Regions from separate parts of the Micromonospora sp. WMMD708 genome, predicted to be linked through region 2. Evidence: riboswitches for the same ligand, from Rfam matches in the RefSeq annotation. Region 2 holds a riboswitch; each other region holds the start of a gene.
The links. Region 2 has a riboswitch for cobalamin ahead of bluB (5,6-dimethylbenzimidazole synthase). Riboswitches for the same ligand answer to the same signal wherever they lie in the genome.

Region 1 (5,191 bases), 140 kb from region 2:
GAGCCGGGCGGCCGTCGCCGGGTGACCGGGCTGCGCCGCGAGGAACTGGCGCTGCTGGCCGGGCTGAGCACCGACTACTACCAGCGGATGGAGCAGGGTCGGGAGGTGCGGCCGTCCGACGACGTGCTGGACGGGCTCGCCGCCGCGCTCGGCCTCGACGACGAGGAACGCCGGCACCTGTTCACCCTGGCCCGCGCCGCCCGCCGGCCGGTGCCGGCCCGGGTCGACCACGGGCCGGAGCGGGTGCCGGAGAGCACCCGGCGGCTGCTGCGGGTGCTGGACACCCCGGCGGTGGTGCTCGGCCGCCACCTGGACCTGCTCGCCTGGAACGCGTGGGCGGTGGCGCTGCTCGGCGACCCGGCGGACCACCCGCCGGACCGGCTCAACATGCTGCTGCTGATGTTCGACGAGGCGGCGGCCCCGTTGCGGCGCTGCGCCTCCTGGGAACAGCAGGCCATGGACTACATCGGCATGATGCGCGCCGCCGTCGCCACGGACCCCACCCACCCCCGGGCCACCGCCGTCGTCGGTGAGCTGAGCATCCGTAGCGCCGAGTTCCGGCGGCTGTGGGCCCGGCACGACGTGCGCGGGTCGGTCAGCGGCACCAAGACCTTCCAGGTCCCCGAGGTCGGTGACATCGTCCTGGACTGGGACACCTACCCGCTGCCCGGCAGCCCCGGCCCGGTCATGCTGGTCTTCACCGCCGAGCCGGGCAGCGCCGACGCCGACGCGCTGCAGCTGCTGGCGTCACTGCGGGCAACCGGCCGGTCGGATGAGAGCTATCCAACACGACGACGCGACATCTAGTGTTGCCTCTCCCCCATCCACGCCATATATGGTGTGCCACGCAGCTGGTTCGGCCGGTCCCGGTGGTCCGGTCGAGGCAACAGGGAACCCGGTGGAAATCCGGGACTGCCCCGCAGCGGTAAGTGGGAACGACCGCCGTCATCGAGCACTGGACCGCGAGGTCCGGGAAGCGACGGCCAGTAGGCGACCGACCCCGGTCACGCCCGCGAGTCCGAAGACCTGCCAGTGCGCCGCGCGCTGCTGCGCGCGGCGGTCGGAGGTCGCGCGGGACGACCGACGCCAGCACCCGGGCCGGCCGTCGCGCCGCGCCCGTCGGCGTCCTCCCGCGTCCCGATGGCCATCGGTGACAGCGAGGAGAGGTCATGACGAGCACAGCGCAGAGCCCACCGTCCGAGGTCGACGGCGCGCAGCCGCGCCGGTCCGCGATGCGGGTACGCAAGCGCGACGGCGACACCGAGCCGGTGGACGTCAACCGGATCGTCACGGCCGTCGCCCGGTGGACCGCCGACCTGGACGAGGTCGACCCGCTGCGGGTGGCCACCAGGACGATCAGCGGCCTCTACGACGGGGCGACCACGGCCGAGCTGGACACGTTGTCGATCCAGACGGCGGCGGAGCTGATCGGCGTGGAACCGCAGTACTCCCGGCTGGCGGCCCGGCTGCTGGCCGCGTACGTGGACAAGGAGGTCCGTGGGCAGGAGGTGACCTCGTTCAGCGAGTCCATCCGGTACGCCCACGGCCTCGGCCTGATCGCCGACGACACCGCCGCGTTCGTGGCCCGGCACGCCCGTCAGCTCGACGACGCCGTCGACCCGGCCGGTGACCTGCGGTTCGAGTACTTCGGGCTACGTACGGTGGCCGACCGTTACCTGCTGCGGCACCCGCAGTCGCGGCTGGTGGTGGAGACCCCGCAGTACTGGCTGCTGCGGGTGGCCTGCGGGCTGTCCACCACGGCCGACGAGGCGGTCGGGTTCTACCGGCTGATGTCGTCGCTGGCCTACCTGCCGAGTTCCCCGACGTTGTTCAACTCGGGCACCCGGCACACCCAGATGTCGTCGTGTTTCCTGGTCGACTCGCCGCGCGACGAACTGGACTCGATCTACGAGCGCTACCACCAGGTGGCGAAGCTGTCGAAGTTCTCCGGCGGCATCGGCATCTCCTTCACGCGGGTACGTGGCCGGGGCGCGCTGATCCGGGGCACCAACGGCAGGTCGAACGGGATCGTGCCGTTCCTGAAGACCCTCGACGCCGGGGTGGCGGCGGTCAACCAGGGCGGCCGGCGCAAGGGGGCGGCCTGCGTCTACCTGGAACCCTGGCACCCGGACGTCGAGGAGTTCCTGGAGCTGCGGGACAACACCGGTGAGGAGGCCCGGCGGACCCACAACCTCAACCTGGCCAACTGGATCCCCGACGAGTTCATGCGCCGGGTCGAGGCCGACGCCGACTGGTCGCTGATCGACCCGTCGGACGCCCCGGAGCTGCCCGACCTGTACGGCGCGGAGTTCGACGCCGCGTACCGGGTCGCCGAGAAGAAGGCGGTCCGCACGGTGAAGGCCCGGGACCTGTACGGGCGGATGATGCGCACCCTGGCGCAGACCGGCAACGGGTGGATGACGTTCAAGGACCCGGCGAACCGGCTGTCCAACCAGACCGGCGTGCCGGGCAACACGATCCACCTGTCCAACCTGTGCACCGAGATCCTGGAGGTGAACAGCGACACCGAGACGGCGGTGTGCAACCTCGGGTCGGTCAACCTCGGCGCGCACCTCACCGACGACGGCATCGACTGGGAGAAGCTGCGCGAGACGGTCCGCACGGCGCTGGTGTTCCTGGACCGGGTGATCGACATCAACTACTACCCGGCCGAGCAGGCGGCGGCGTCGAACCCGCGCTGGCGGCCCGTCGGGCTGGGGCTGATGGGCCTACAGGACGCGTTGTTCGCGCTGCGGCTGCCGTTCGACTCCGCCGGGGCGCGGGAGCTGTCCACCCGGGTCCAGGAGGAGATCTTCCTGACCGCCCTGGAGACGTCGACCGACCTGGCCGAACGGTTCGGCGCGCACCCGGCGTACCCGCAGACCCGGGCGGCCCGGGGTGACCTGCATCCGGATCTGTGGGGGGTCGAACCGACCCAGACCGCGCGCTGGGCGGCGCTGCGTACCCGGATCGCGGCGCACGGTCTGCGCAACTCGCTGCTGGTGGCGATCGCGCCGACCGCCACGATCGCGTCGATCGCCGGCTGCTACGAGTGCATCGAGCCGCAGGTGTCCAACCTGTTCAAGCGCGAGACCATGTCCGGGGAGTTCCTCCAGATCAACACGTACCTGGTGCGGGAGCTGAAGGCACGCGGGCTGTGGACGGCGGAGATCCGCGACCGGATCAAGCGGGCCGAGGGCTCGGTGCAGGGCATCGTCGAGCTGCCCGCCGAGGTGCGGGAGTTGTTCCGTACGGCGTGGGAGCTGCCGCAGCGGGCGCTGATCGACCTGGCCGCCGCGCGCGCGCCGTACATCGACCAGTCGCAGTCGCTGAACCTGTTCCTCAGCGCGCCGACCATCGGCAAGCTGTCTTCGATGTACCTGTACGCCTGGAAGTCCGGGCTGAAGACCACCTACTACCTGCGGTCGCGTCCGGCGACCCGGATCCAGCAGGCCACCGTCACCGTCGCCCCGGTCGTCGCAGCCGACGCGGAGGCGCTGGCGTGTTCCCTGGAGAACCCCGAGAGCTGCGAGGCGTGCCAGTGACCACCGTCGACGAACCCCGCACCGCCGGGCGGCAGCTGCTGCTCGACCCCGGCATGGACCTCACCCTGCGGCCGATGCGCTACCCGCACTTCTTCGACCGGTTCCGCGACGCCATCCGCAACACCTGGACGGTGGAGGAGGTCGACCTGCACTCCGACCTGGCCGACCTGGAGCGGCTGTCGCCGGCCGAGCGGCACCTGGTGTCCCGGCTGGTGGCGTTCTTCGCCACCGGTGACACGATCGTCGCCAACAACCTGGTGCTCAACCTCTATCAGCACGTCAACTCTCCCGAAGGCCGGCTCTACCTGTCCCGGCAGCTGTTCGAGGAAGCCGTGCACGTGCAGTTCTACCTGAACCTGCTCGACACGTACGTGCCCGACGAGCAGGAACGGTTCGCCGCGTTCGCCGCCATCGAGAACATCCCGTCGATCCGGCGTAAGGCCGAGTTCTGCTTCCGCTGGATCGACTCGGTCTTCGGGCTGCGGGAGCTGCGTACCCGCGCCGACCGGCGGGCGTTCCTGCTCAACCTGATCTGCTTCGCCGCCTGCATCGAGGGGCTGTTCTTCTACGGGGCGTTCGCCTACGTCTACTTCCTGCGGTCCCGGGGCCTGCTCAACGGGTTGGCGTCGGGCACCAACTGGGTGTTCCGCGACGAGTCGATGCACATGGCGTTCGCCTTCGACGTGGTGGAGACCGCCCGGCGGGAGGAGCCGGACCTGTTCGACGCCGACCTGGAACGTCAGGTGACCGAGATGCTCGCCGAGGCCGTCGAGTGCGAGGTGCAGTTCGCCGAGGACCTGCTCGACCAGGGCGTGTCGGGGCTGTCACTTAAGGACATGCGGGCCTACCTGGAGCATGTCGCCGACCGGCGGCTCGCCCAGCTCGGCATCGCGCCGCGCTACGGGGCGCAGAATCCGTTCGCGTTCATGGATCTGCAGGACGTGCAGGAGCTGTCGAACTTCTTCGAGCGTCGGGTGTCGGCCTACCAGGTGGGGGTCAGCGGCAGCGTCACCTTCGACGACGACTTCTAGCCCGACCAGCGCGGGCCGCGGCCAGGGCAGCAGCTCCGCGCGGCGGACCGGACCCCGTGCTGGCCGGGTCCGGTCCGGTGGCGCGACGCGGCACCGGACCGGACCACGCGCCCTCCGGTCACCCCGGAGGCCCGGTCTCGGTGAGCCGGCCGTCGGCCAGCCGCAGCCACCGGTCCACGGCGATCCCGACCAGGAACCGGTCGTCGTGACTGACCACCACGAACGCCCCCCGGTACGCCAGCAGCGCGCTCTCCAACTGCGCCACGCTGACCAGGTCCAGGTTGTTGGTGGGCTCGTCGAGCAGCAGCAGGTGCGGTGCCGGCTCGGCGGACAGCAGGCAGGCCAGGGTGGCGCGCAGCAGCTCACCGCCGGAGAGCACGCCGGCCGGCAGGTGGACACGGGCACCCCGGAACAGGAACCGGGCCAGCAGGTTCATCCGCTCCGCGTCGGTCCTCGACGGCGCGAACCCGGCGAGGTTCTCCGCGACCGTACGGGCCGGGTCGAGCAGGTCGAGGCGCTGCGACAGGTACGCCACCCGCCCCGACGCCCGCGCGACGGTGCCCGCGTCCGGCTCCTGCCGACCACCGACCAGCCGCAGCAGCGTCGACTTGCCCG
Region 2 (5,191 bases):
GCCGGGCCGTCCCGGCGCGACCGCCGCCGACCACCCGACGCCACCGGCCGGGGACGAGGTGGCGCTGGTCCAGTTCACCTCCGGATCGTCAGGCCACCCCCGGGCGGTCGCGATCCGCGCCGACAACCTCCTGGCCAACATCACCGCGATCCGCCGCTGGCTCGACATGGGTGCCGCGGACGTGACCGCCACCTGGCTGCCCACCTACCACGACATGGGGCTGATCGGCTGCACGTTGGCCCCGGTGCTCAACCAGAGCGACATCCTCGCCATGCGACCTGACCAGTTCATCCGCTCGCCCCGACGCTGGCTGTCCTGCTTCGGCGAGCAGGGCGCGACGCTGACCGCCGCACCCACCTTCGGCTACGCCTACGCCGCCCGGCGGATCGGCCCGGACGAGCTGGCCGGGATGGACTTCAGCGGCTGGCGGGCCGCGATCGTCGGCGCCGAACGGGTCAGCCGGGGCACCCTGGAGTCGTTCTCGGCGCTGCTCGGCCCGTACGGGTTCCGCACCCGCGCCTTCCTGCCCGCGTACGGGCTGGCCGAGAACACCCTCGTGGCGACCGGCCTGCACCTGGCCCCACCACCGGTGGCGCTGCGGGTCGCCGGCGAGCTGCGCCCCGGCGAGCCGGTCGAGGTGACCGCCGTCGAGGAGGTCGGAACCGACCCGTCGGCCGACGACGACTGGTTGGTCGGCTGCGGCGGTGCCCGCGACGGCGTCGCGGTGAGCGTCGTCGACGACGAGGGCAGGCCGCTGCCGCCCGACGTCGTCGGGGAGATCGCGCTGACCGGCCGGTCAGTGGCCGCCGGATACCACGGGCCCGACGCACCTGACGCCACCTTCGCCGGAGGCCGGCTGCGCACCGGCGACCACGGCTTCCTCCACGACGGCCAACTGTTCGTCCTCGGTCGGGCCGGCGACAGCCTCAAGGTACGCGGACGCAACCTCTACGCGGAGGACCTGGAGGCCCGCCTCGCCGGCGTCGACGGCCTCTCCCCGGAACGGGTCGTGGTGCTGGCCGGCTCCGCCGGCCACACACCCGTACTGCACGCGCTGATCCGGCAGCGGCCGGGTCCGTGGGCCGCGGAGGTCGCGCGGATACTCGGCCGGGAGGGCGGCCCCGGCGTACGGATCCGGGTGCTCAGCGTGCCCGCGCCCGCCGTGGCGCGTACCACCAGCGGCAAACCACGACGGCGGCCCATGTTCCGGGCCGCCACGGACGGCTCCCTCCCCGGCGAGGTGCTCTACGACTCCGCCGAGCCGGCAGCGGGGCCGCGGTGAGCACCGTCACCACGGCGCAGACCGACAGGTGGCTCGCCGCGCTGCGCCGGATCACCCTCGTCCCGCCGGCCCACCGCGAGGCCACCATCGACCGGGCGGGCGCGCTGGGGCTGCTGCGTTGCCCCGCCGAGACACTGGAACTGCTGGTCGAGGCCGGTCTGCCGGTCACCGGCGAGGGCGACGAACGGCGGTTCTGCCACTACGACCTCATCAACCTCGGTCTCTACTCGGGCAGCGGGAACAGCCTGCCGGAGATCGGCTGGGAGTTCGCCTTCCGGTTCTCCCTCAAGCCCGCCGCCACCTGGACCGAACCGAGGTCGTGGCGGATGACCGCGACCCTGAGGTGCCCGGACGGCGGATGCGGCACGGACCCCGGCTGGCTGCTGCACCGACCGGTTCCGGAGCTGACCGGTGGCGCGGCCTCCGGCTGGGCCAGCGCCGCCGGGCCGGTGACCCTGACCGACGACGAGGTACGGCTCCCGCCCGTACCCGACCAGGTCGCCGTCGAACTGGACCTGGTCATCGCGGGCCGGGCGGACCGGATCGTCTCCCCCCGGCTGGCCCGGCTCTTCGCCGACATCCGGCACGGCGGGCCCCGTTTCCAGATGCTGCCGGCGGGTTGGCAGGTCGACCCGGACGACACGCTCGCCAACGGGGTGGTCAACTGCGTCTCCGCCAGCCTGTACCTCGAACGGGAGTGCCGGGCGATGGGGTACGAGGCGTACGCCCGGGGGGGTTGGCTGATCGGCATGATGGACCTCGACCATGCCTGGCTGGAGGTACGCGACGACGACGGCCGGATCAAGGCGGTGGATCCGGTGATGGCGCTGCTGGCCCGCCTGCTCCCCGGCGACCGGACCGCCTTCGAGGAGTTCTGCATCGGCTCCAGCCTCAACCGGGTGTTGCCCTGCGCCTGCCGGGCGGAGGGTCCGATGGCGGTACACCACTGCGGGGGCCGGACCCGGCCGCCCACGGTGGGCACCACCATCAAACCGCTGCGGCCCGGCCGACCCCGGGCGCAGGGACCGCTGCCGTGACCGTCGGGTCCAGGGTGTACCGCGCGGGCACCGAGGCGCGCTATCCGGCCATCACCCAGCGCGGCACCCTGAAACCGACCCACCTGGTGCACCTCCTCGACGAGGTCTCCGCCGGCTGGTGGCAGGAGATGGCCGGCCTCGACCGCTGGTCCTACTTCGAGCGGCACCGGGTCCGCGCCGTGGTGCGGTACGTGCAGGCGTACACCCCGCCGGTGCGGGTGCTTCCCGGAGCGCCGCTCGACGCCGAACTGGCCGTCACCCTCGGCCCCGACCGGCGTGGCTGGTACGGCGGGCACGACGAGCTGACCCTGCGCGCCGCCGACGGGACCGTGGTGGCGGTGTGGACCAGCCGGTGGACCTGGCTGGACGCCGGCACCGGGGCACGACCCACCCCGCGCACCGAGGCGCCCCCGGGCTTCGGCGGCGGGTCGCCTCTCCTGCCGGAGCTGCCGCGCCGACCTCGCAGCGGCGGAACCGAGACGGCGGGTTTCACCTTCAGCGACCGCGAGACGGACCTGAACGACCACGTCTTCTTCGCGTGCTACCTGGAGCGCGGCGAGAACGCGCTGGCCGACGTGGGGGTGCCACCCGGCCGCACCGACACGATCCGGTGCTGGTACCTGCGACCGGCCCGGGCCGGTCAGTCGATCACACCGGCGGTCACCGAGACCACCCACGGGCACGTCGTCGAGCTGCGCTTCGGCGCGGGCGGCTTTCCGGCGGCGGTCTGCGAGTACGCCAGCATCGGACGGTGACCGACCCGGGCCGCGGCACCCGTCACCGCAGCCGGGATCGTCGTCCCGCAGCGTCGCTGTCGGTCGGGCCGGGCCGTGGCCGGCCGGTGTCGGTGGTGCGGGTTAGCATCGGCGGCGGCACGATCGTGCGAGGTGCCCCGCGCAAGCGGGGAGAATCGGGAAGCCGGTGTGAATCCGGCACGGGCCCGCCGCGGTGACCGGGGAGCGACCGTCCAGGCGCGAGGAGCGCAGCCACTGGCCGTACGGCTGGGAAGGCGGACGGGTAGGCGTCGATCCGGGAGTCCGAAGACCGGCCTCGCGTCGAGCGCCCACCCGTCGGGGGTGGGCTGAGCGCAGCGGGAGCCTGCCTGTGGAACTCTACGACGCCATCCACCGCCGCCGGGACGTCCGGGCCGAGTTCACCGGGGAGCCGGTGCCGGCCGACACCCTGCACCGGGTGCTCGACGCCGCGCACGCCGCGCCCAGCGTCGGCAACTCCCAGCCGTGGGACTTCATCCTGGTGCGGGACCCGGCTGTCCGTCGCCGGTTCCACCGGCACGTGCAGGCCGAGCGGGCGACGTTCGCCGCCACCCTGGACGGTGCGGCGGCCGAACGGTTCGCTCGCATCAAGATCGACGGGGTGCTGGAGTCGACGCTGTCGGTCGTCGTCACGTACGACCCGCAGCGCGGCGGCCCGGCGGTGCTCGGGCGGCACGCCATCGCCGACGCCGGCCTCTACTCGGTCTGCCTGGCCATCCAGAACCTGTGGCTCGCCGCCACCGTCGAGGGGCTGGGCGTCGGGTGGGTCTCCTTCTACCGGGAGTCGTTCCTGGCCGACCTGCTGGGTGTGCCGGCCGGTATCCGGCCGGTGGCCTGGCTCTGCGTCGGGCCGGTCACCCACCTGGAGGCCGTGCCCGACCTGGAACGGCACGGGTGGCGGCGACGTCGGCCCCTCGCCGAGGCGGTGCACCACGACCGCTGGCCGCCCCGGGTGGCCGACCAACCGAACGGCTAATTCGACTACGTCGATGCGACGGTTAGGCTGGCATAGCGCTGAGTCACCGCTCGGTTACCTTGAGAGGAGTTCCATGCGTACCACCGTCAAGGTCCTGGCCGCGTCCGCCCTTGCCGCCCTGAGCTTCGCGGCGGTCGGTGCCACGCCGGCCCTCGCCGCCGCCCCGGCACCCTTCTGCGAGTCCGGCGCGTCGCAGTTCTACTGCGACGGCAGCAGCACCGGCACGACGACCTGGAGCATCACCTGGTACTCCGGCAGCGTCGGCACCTTCACCACCGCCGGGCCGACCCTCTTCGCCGCCTGCCCGGCCAGCAACCTCGGCCGCACCGTACGCGCCAGCTACAGCTATGTCGACGGCGGTACCACCCAGTACAGCGGCACCACCCAGTTCATCTGCCGCAGCGGCCCCTGGCAGTAGAGCCGTCCGGCGTCCGCGTCACCCGCGCGGACGCCGGACCGGGGCACGCGCCCCGGCCGCGCCTACCCGGTCGGTCACCAGTCGGTGACCGGGCCGGTCGGGTGCTGGCGGGAAGACTCGGGGAACACGGCTGGCGTGCCCGTCACCGGATCGGGCACGATCCGGCACCGCAAACCGAACACGTCGGCGACGAGGTCCGGGGTGAGCACCTCCGACGGACGACCGGTCGTGGTGACCCGGCCGTCGCGCAGCACCACCAGGTCGGTGGCGTAGCGGGCCGCCTGGTTGAGGTCGTGCAGGACGGCGACCACGGTCCGGCCGTCGGCGTGCAGGTCGGCGAGCAGGTCGAGGACCTCGTACTGGTGGGCGATGTCGAGGTAGGTGGTCGGTTCGTCGAGCAGCAGGATCGGGGTGTCCTGCGCCAGCAGCATGGCCAACCAGGCCCGTTGCCGTTGGCCGCCGGAGAGTTCCGCCAGCACCCGGTCACCGAGGTCGGTGGTCCCGGTGACGGCCAACGCGGCGGTGACCGCCCGTTCGTCCTGCGCCGTCCAGCGGCCCAGCGCCGACCGGTGCGGATGCCGTCCGCGCAGCACCAGGTCGGTGACGGTCATCCCGGCCGGTGCCTCGATGCCCTGGGGGAGCAGCCCCACGGTGCGGGCGTACTGTCGTCGGCGGTAGCCGCGCACGTCGCGGCCGGCCACGGCC
Region 3 (5,191 bases), 750 kb from region 2:
ACCTCGGCCAGGTCGGCGTCGGTGCGCCAGTTCCGGGCGTCGATCAGCGGCAGCAGTCCCGCCCCGTACGCCCCGGGTTTGGAGCCGAAGATCCGGGCGGTGGCCCGCCGCTCGTCGCCGTGGGTGGCGAGGTCGGCGGCCACGTGCGCGCGCAGGTAGTTGTCCCCGGCCGGCTCGTCGAGGGCGGCGACCAGCCGTACCGCGTCGTCGAGGAGGGCGACGACGTGCGGGAACGCGTCGCGGAAGAAGCCGGAGATGCGGACCGTGACGTCGACGCGGGGCCGGCCCAGTTCCGCCGGCGGCACCACCTCGACGCCGGTGACCCGCCGCGACCGGTCGTCCCACACCGGCCGGCAGCCGAGCAGGGCCAGCACCTCGGCGATGTCGTCGCCCTGGGTACGCATGGCGCTGGTGCCCCACACGGTCAGCCCGACCGACCGCGGATACTCCCCGGTGTCGGCGAGGTGGCGGGCGAGCAGCGAGTCGGCCAGCGCGACCCCGACGTCCCAGGCGTTGCGGCTGGGGATCGCCTTCGGGTCGACGGAGTAGAAGTTGCGGCCGGTGGGCAGCACGTTGACCAGCCCCCTGGTGGGTGACCCGGACGGTCCGGGTGGCACGAACCGGCCGGCGAGCGCGCCGAGGGTGTGGGTGATCTCGTCGGTGGTGCGGTCCAGCCGGGGCACCACCTCGCGGGCGGCGAACCGCAGCACCTCGGCGACGTCGGGGCAGGATCCGCCGGTCACCTCGGCGACCACCGGGTCGGCCCGGTCGGCGTCCCAGCCGAGGGTCTCCATGCCGAGGACAAGCCGCCGGGCCAGCCCCTCGATCAGGTCCACCGCGTCGGCGGCGGTGACCGCCGGCCCGTCGACGACGTCGGTCAACGCCGTCGGCACCGCCACCTGGGCCCCGGGCTCGGCGAGCAGCGTCTGCTCGTCGAGGCCGTAGCGGGCGGCGAGGGCCTGCCGCAGGCCGGGTCGGGCCCGGCTGCCGCCCCACACCTGCGGGGCGCGCAGCACGGCCAGGACGAGGTTGACCCGGGCCTCCCCGGTGGGCACCCCGGCCAGCACGTGCAGCCCGTCGCGGATCTGCACGTCCTTGACCTCGCACAGGTAGCCGTCGAGGTGCAGCACGAAGTCGTCGAAGTCGTCGGCGGCGGGCATCGCCTCGGTGTGCAGGTCGTGGTGGAGTTCGGCGGCGCGCACCAGCTCCCAGATCTGCCCCCGGACCACCGGCACCTTCGCCGGGTCGAGGGCCTGCACGGTGGCGTACTCGTCCAGCAGCTGTTCGAGTTTCGCCAGTTCGCCGTAGGTCTCGGCGCGGGCCATCGGGGGCACCAGGTGGTCGACCACGACGGCGTGGGCCCGCCGCTTGGCCTGGGTGCCCTCGCCGGGGTCGTTGACGATGAACGGGTAGACCAGCGGCAGATCACCGAGGACGGCGTCGGGGGCGCAGTCGGCGGCCAGGCCGAGGCCCTTGCCGGGCAACCATTCCAGGGTGCCGTGCTTGCCGAGGTGCACCACCGCGTCGGCACCGAAGCCGCCGTCGTCGACCGACGTGGCCAGCCACCGGTACGCGGCCAGGTAGTGGTGGCTGGGCGGCAGGTCCGGGTCGTGGTAGATGGCGATCGGGTTCTCGCCGAAGCCGCGCGGCGGCTGGATCAGCAGGGTGACGTTGCCGAACCGCAGCCCGGCCAGGACGATGTCCCCGTCGTCGGTGTAGAGCTGGCCGGGTGGCTCACCCCAGTGTTCCCGCATCCGGTCCCGCAGGTCGACCGGCACCTGGTCGAACCAGCGCCGGTAGGTCTCCCCCGGCACCCGGGCCTCGGCGGCGGCCAACTGTTGCGGGGTGAGCCACTCGACGTCGTGCCCCCCGGCGGCGATCAGGGCGTGGATCAGCGCGTCCCCGTCGGTGGGCGGTGGCGCGTCGCCGAGGTGGTATCCGGCGTCTGCGAGGGCGGCGAGCAGCCGGACCGCCGAGGCGGGGGTGTCCAGGCCGACGGCGTTGCCGACCCGGGAGTGCTTCGTCGGGTAGGAGCTGAGCACGACCGCCACCCGCTTCGTGGCGTTGGGCAGGTGGCGCAGCCGGGCCTGCCGGACGGCGATCCCGGCGACCCGGGCGGCCCGCTCGGCGTCGGCGGCGTAGACCGACAGCCCGTCGGCGTCGATCCGTTTGAACGAGAACGGCACGGTGACGATCCGACCGTCGAACTCGGGGATGGCCACCTGCATGGCCGCGTCCAGCGGGGACAGCCCTGCGTCGCTGGCCGCCCACTGTTCCCGGGTGCTGGTCAGGCAGAGCGCCTGGATCACCGGCATGTCGAGGGCGGCGAGCGCGCCGACGTCCCAGGCGTCCTCGTCGCCCCCGCCGGAGGCGTCGGCGGCGACCGTCCCCCCGGCGGCGAGGACGGTGACGACGAGCGCGTCGCAGCGGGCGAAGAGGTCCAGCGGCCCGTCGCCGGGGGTGAGCCCGCGCAGCGACCCGCAGAAGATCGGCAGCGGTTCGCCGCCGGCCGCGTCGACCGCGTCGGCCAGGGTCCGCACGAAACCGGTGTTGCCGGCCAGCGCGTGCGCCCGGTAGAACACGATCCCCACCGTGGGCCGCCCGCCGCCCGGCCGTCCGTCCGCCGGGTCCGGCCGGTCGTCCGGGTCCGTCGGACGGTGGTCGAGGATGCCGTACGGCGGGGTGGGGGTGGGTGGGTCGAAGCCCTCACCGGTGAGCAGGACGGTGTCGGAGAGGAACCGGGCGAGCTGGGCGAGGTTCTCCGCACCCCCCTCCACCAGGTAGGACAGCGCTTCCGTGGCGACCCCGGAGGCCACCGTGGAGGCCGCCATCAGCTCCGCGTCGGGCACCGCCTCACCGCCGAGCACGATCGTGGGGATGCCGGAGCCGAGCACCGCCGCGAGGCCGTCCGGCCACGCCTGCCGCCCGCCGAGCAGCCGTACGACGGCCAGGTCGACCCCGTCGAGCAGGGCCGGCACGGCGGCCACGTCGACCCGGGTGGGGTTGGCGAGGCGGTAGTCGGCGGCGCTGGCGCGGGCGGCGAGCAGATCGGTGTCGGCGGTGGACAGCAGCAGGATGCGCACGTTCGGCTCCGGAGAGTGACGTCCGACTCGACCGCGGGGCCGGGCTGGACGGGGCGGGAGGGACGCCGGTCAGCGGCGGCGGAGGTACGACGCACCCCGCCTGCGGCGGGGCACCCGGACCGGCCGTCAGCGGTACGTGGCAGGCAGACCGCCCCGGCGACGGCCGGCGACGGTGGCAGAGAAAGAAGCACGCGGCGGCGCGGGCTCTACGGTGATGCGGAAATCACCGACCGTAGTCGGGTCGGCAGTGACGCGGTGCGTCATCGGGTCCTCCTCGGGTGTCCACGCCCTGGGGTTCTCCGACGGCCGAAGTATCCTGGCTCCCGGATCGACGCTCACCCCCGGCCTTCCAACCGTGCACGCACGGTCGTGACCCACGAGGGGGGATCGCTCCCCGGTGACAGTGGCGGGACCGCGTCGGAATCGCACCGACTTCCTTCACTGCCGTCAGGCCGCGAATGCTGCCACACTCCTCACCCCGAGGTCAACGGCGGCCACCGGCCCCGCGACGGCACCGATCGACCCCCGTGACGAGGCAGGCCGTCCCCGCGCGGACGGTCCCGGGGAGGACGGTCCCGGGGAGGACGGGATACCTCTTCCGCATGCTGTCGAGCTGATGACGTCAACGATTCGGGGCCCGCCCCGGTCCGGCCTGACCGGACGGTGGTCGGCCGGACAGCGCGGGCCACCCCACCCGCCGCCCCGGGGCGGCCCACGCCGCTGACGCAGGTCCACGCCCGTCCGGTGCCCCAGGGTCGCGCCCATCCGATGCCACCGGCGTCACCCATCCGGTGCCGGCAACGCCACGCCCATCCGGTGCCGGCAGCACCGCGCCTATCCGGTGCCGCAGAGCCATCCGTCCGGCGCGGTAGAGCCGCGCCAGCCGGGCAGTTGCGGTCGCCCCTGGCCCGGTGGTATGGGTCGCCCCACCCGGCGGGCCGATCCGTCATCGTCATCAGCTCGAAAGGACCCGCGAGGACTACCCACACCCCTGCCCCGCAGCCGCCGGGACGGCCGGCGGCCGCACCCGACAGGTCACCCCCACCCCGCGCGACCGGGGATCAGCGCAGGCGGCGCTCGGGGTGGGCCCGGTTCCAGGCCCGCATCCGCTCCGGGTAACCGGTCTTCGCCGCCTCGTAGAGGGGCACCGCGTGCCGGTGGGCCAGCTTCGCAGCCGTACGCGGGGAGCCGGTGCGGCGGCGGATCCACTCCCCGTCGTGCGCGATCGCCACCACTGTGGTGTCGGTGGCGGTGGTTTCGGGTTCGAGATAGAACTCCACCCCCCGGTGGGCGGCCACGAAGTCCGCCAACGCGGTCAGGTCGTCCCGGTTGGCCTCCCGGTCGAGCTTGGTGGGGAGGCCCTCGTCAGCCCGGGTCCGTCGGCTGAACCAGCCCATCTGCCCGTCCTCTCCTCGGCGTCCCTCCAGTGGAGCACCCCCACCTGCAAGGACGCTGCGAACCCGGTGACAGCCGGCTGAGCGGCCCGTTCACGACCGGTCGAGGGCGGCCAGCTCGTCGGGGGTGAGTCGCAGCGCCCCGGCGGCGACGTTCTCGACCAGGTGGGCCGGGTCGCCGGTGCCGGGGATGGCCAGCACGTGCGGGCCCTGGTGCAGCGTCCAGGCGAGGCGGACCTGCTGCGGGGTGGCGTCGTGGGCACGGGCGACGGCGCGTACGGCCGCGTCGTGGTCGGTGCGGGCCCCGCCCTCCCGGTTGGCCCCGGCCAGCGCGAAGAACGGCACGTAGGCGATCCCCCGGGCACCGCACTCGCGGACCAGGGCGTCCTGGTCGCCGCGGTTGTCCAGGGCGTAGTTGTTCTGCACGCAGACCACCGGGGCAATGCGCTGCGCCTCGTCGAGGTGGTCGAGGCGGACGTTGGACAGGCCCAGGTGCCGGATCAGGCCGGCGTCGCGCAGGTCGGCCAGCGCGCCGAAGCGTTCCGCCACGGAGTCCGGCGCGGGCCGCTTGACGATCCGCAGGTTGACCAGGTCGAGGTGGTCGCGGCCGAGCCTGCGCAGGTTCTCCTCCACCTGGGCGCGCAGCTGTGCCGGGCCGGTCTCCTCGTGCAGGCCGGTCGTCGGGTCGGCCCGGAAGCCGACCTTGGTGGCGAC

Region 1: it holds a riboswitch for cobalamin, as region 2 does, so the genes downstream of both, ACN260_RS10010 (ribonucleoside-diphosphate reductase subunit alpha) here and bluB (5,6-dimethylbenzimidazole synthase) in region 2, are expected to answer to the same signal.
Region 3: it holds a riboswitch for cobalamin, as region 2 does, so the genes downstream of both, cobN (cobaltochelatase subunit CobN) here and bluB (5,6-dimethylbenzimidazole synthase) in region 2, are expected to answer to the same signal.

Annotation. Positions count from the first base shown of each region.
Region 1 covers NZ_CP186060.1:2,212,232-2,217,422, reverse strand. Annotated here, with positions in the region: gene ACN260_RS10015 (helix-turn-helix transcriptional regulator) at 1-807, shown strand, start outside; cobalamin riboswitch at 835-1,048, shown strand; gene ACN260_RS10010 (ribonucleoside-diphosphate reductase subunit alpha) at 1,170-3,545, shown strand; gene ACN260_RS10005 (ribonucleotide-diphosphate reductase subunit beta) at 3,599-4,576, shown strand; gene ACN260_RS10000 (ABC-F family ATP-binding cassette domain-containing protein) at 4,695-5,191, opposite strand, start outside.
Region 2 covers NZ_CP186060.1:2,071,714-2,076,904, forward strand. Annotated here, with positions in the region: gene ACN260_RS09375 (AMP-binding protein) at 1-1,282, shown strand, start outside; gene ACN260_RS09380 (hypothetical protein) at 1,279-2,319, shown strand; gene ACN260_RS09385 (hypothetical protein) at 2,316-3,074, shown strand; cobalamin riboswitch at 3,193-3,386, shown strand; gene bluB (5,6-dimethylbenzimidazole synthase) at 3,424-4,068, shown strand; gene ACN260_RS09395 (hypothetical protein) at 4,142-4,486, shown strand; gene ACN260_RS09400 (ABC transporter ATP-binding protein) at 4,561-5,191, opposite strand, start outside.
Region 3 covers NZ_CP186060.1:2,826,664-2,831,854, reverse strand. Annotated here, with positions in the region: gene cobN (cobaltochelatase subunit CobN) at 1-3,083, opposite strand, end outside; cobalamin riboswitch at 3,393-3,522, opposite strand; gene ACN260_RS12410 (hypothetical protein) at 4,145-4,480, opposite strand; gene ACN260_RS12405 (aldo/keto reductase) at 4,571-5,191, opposite strand, start outside.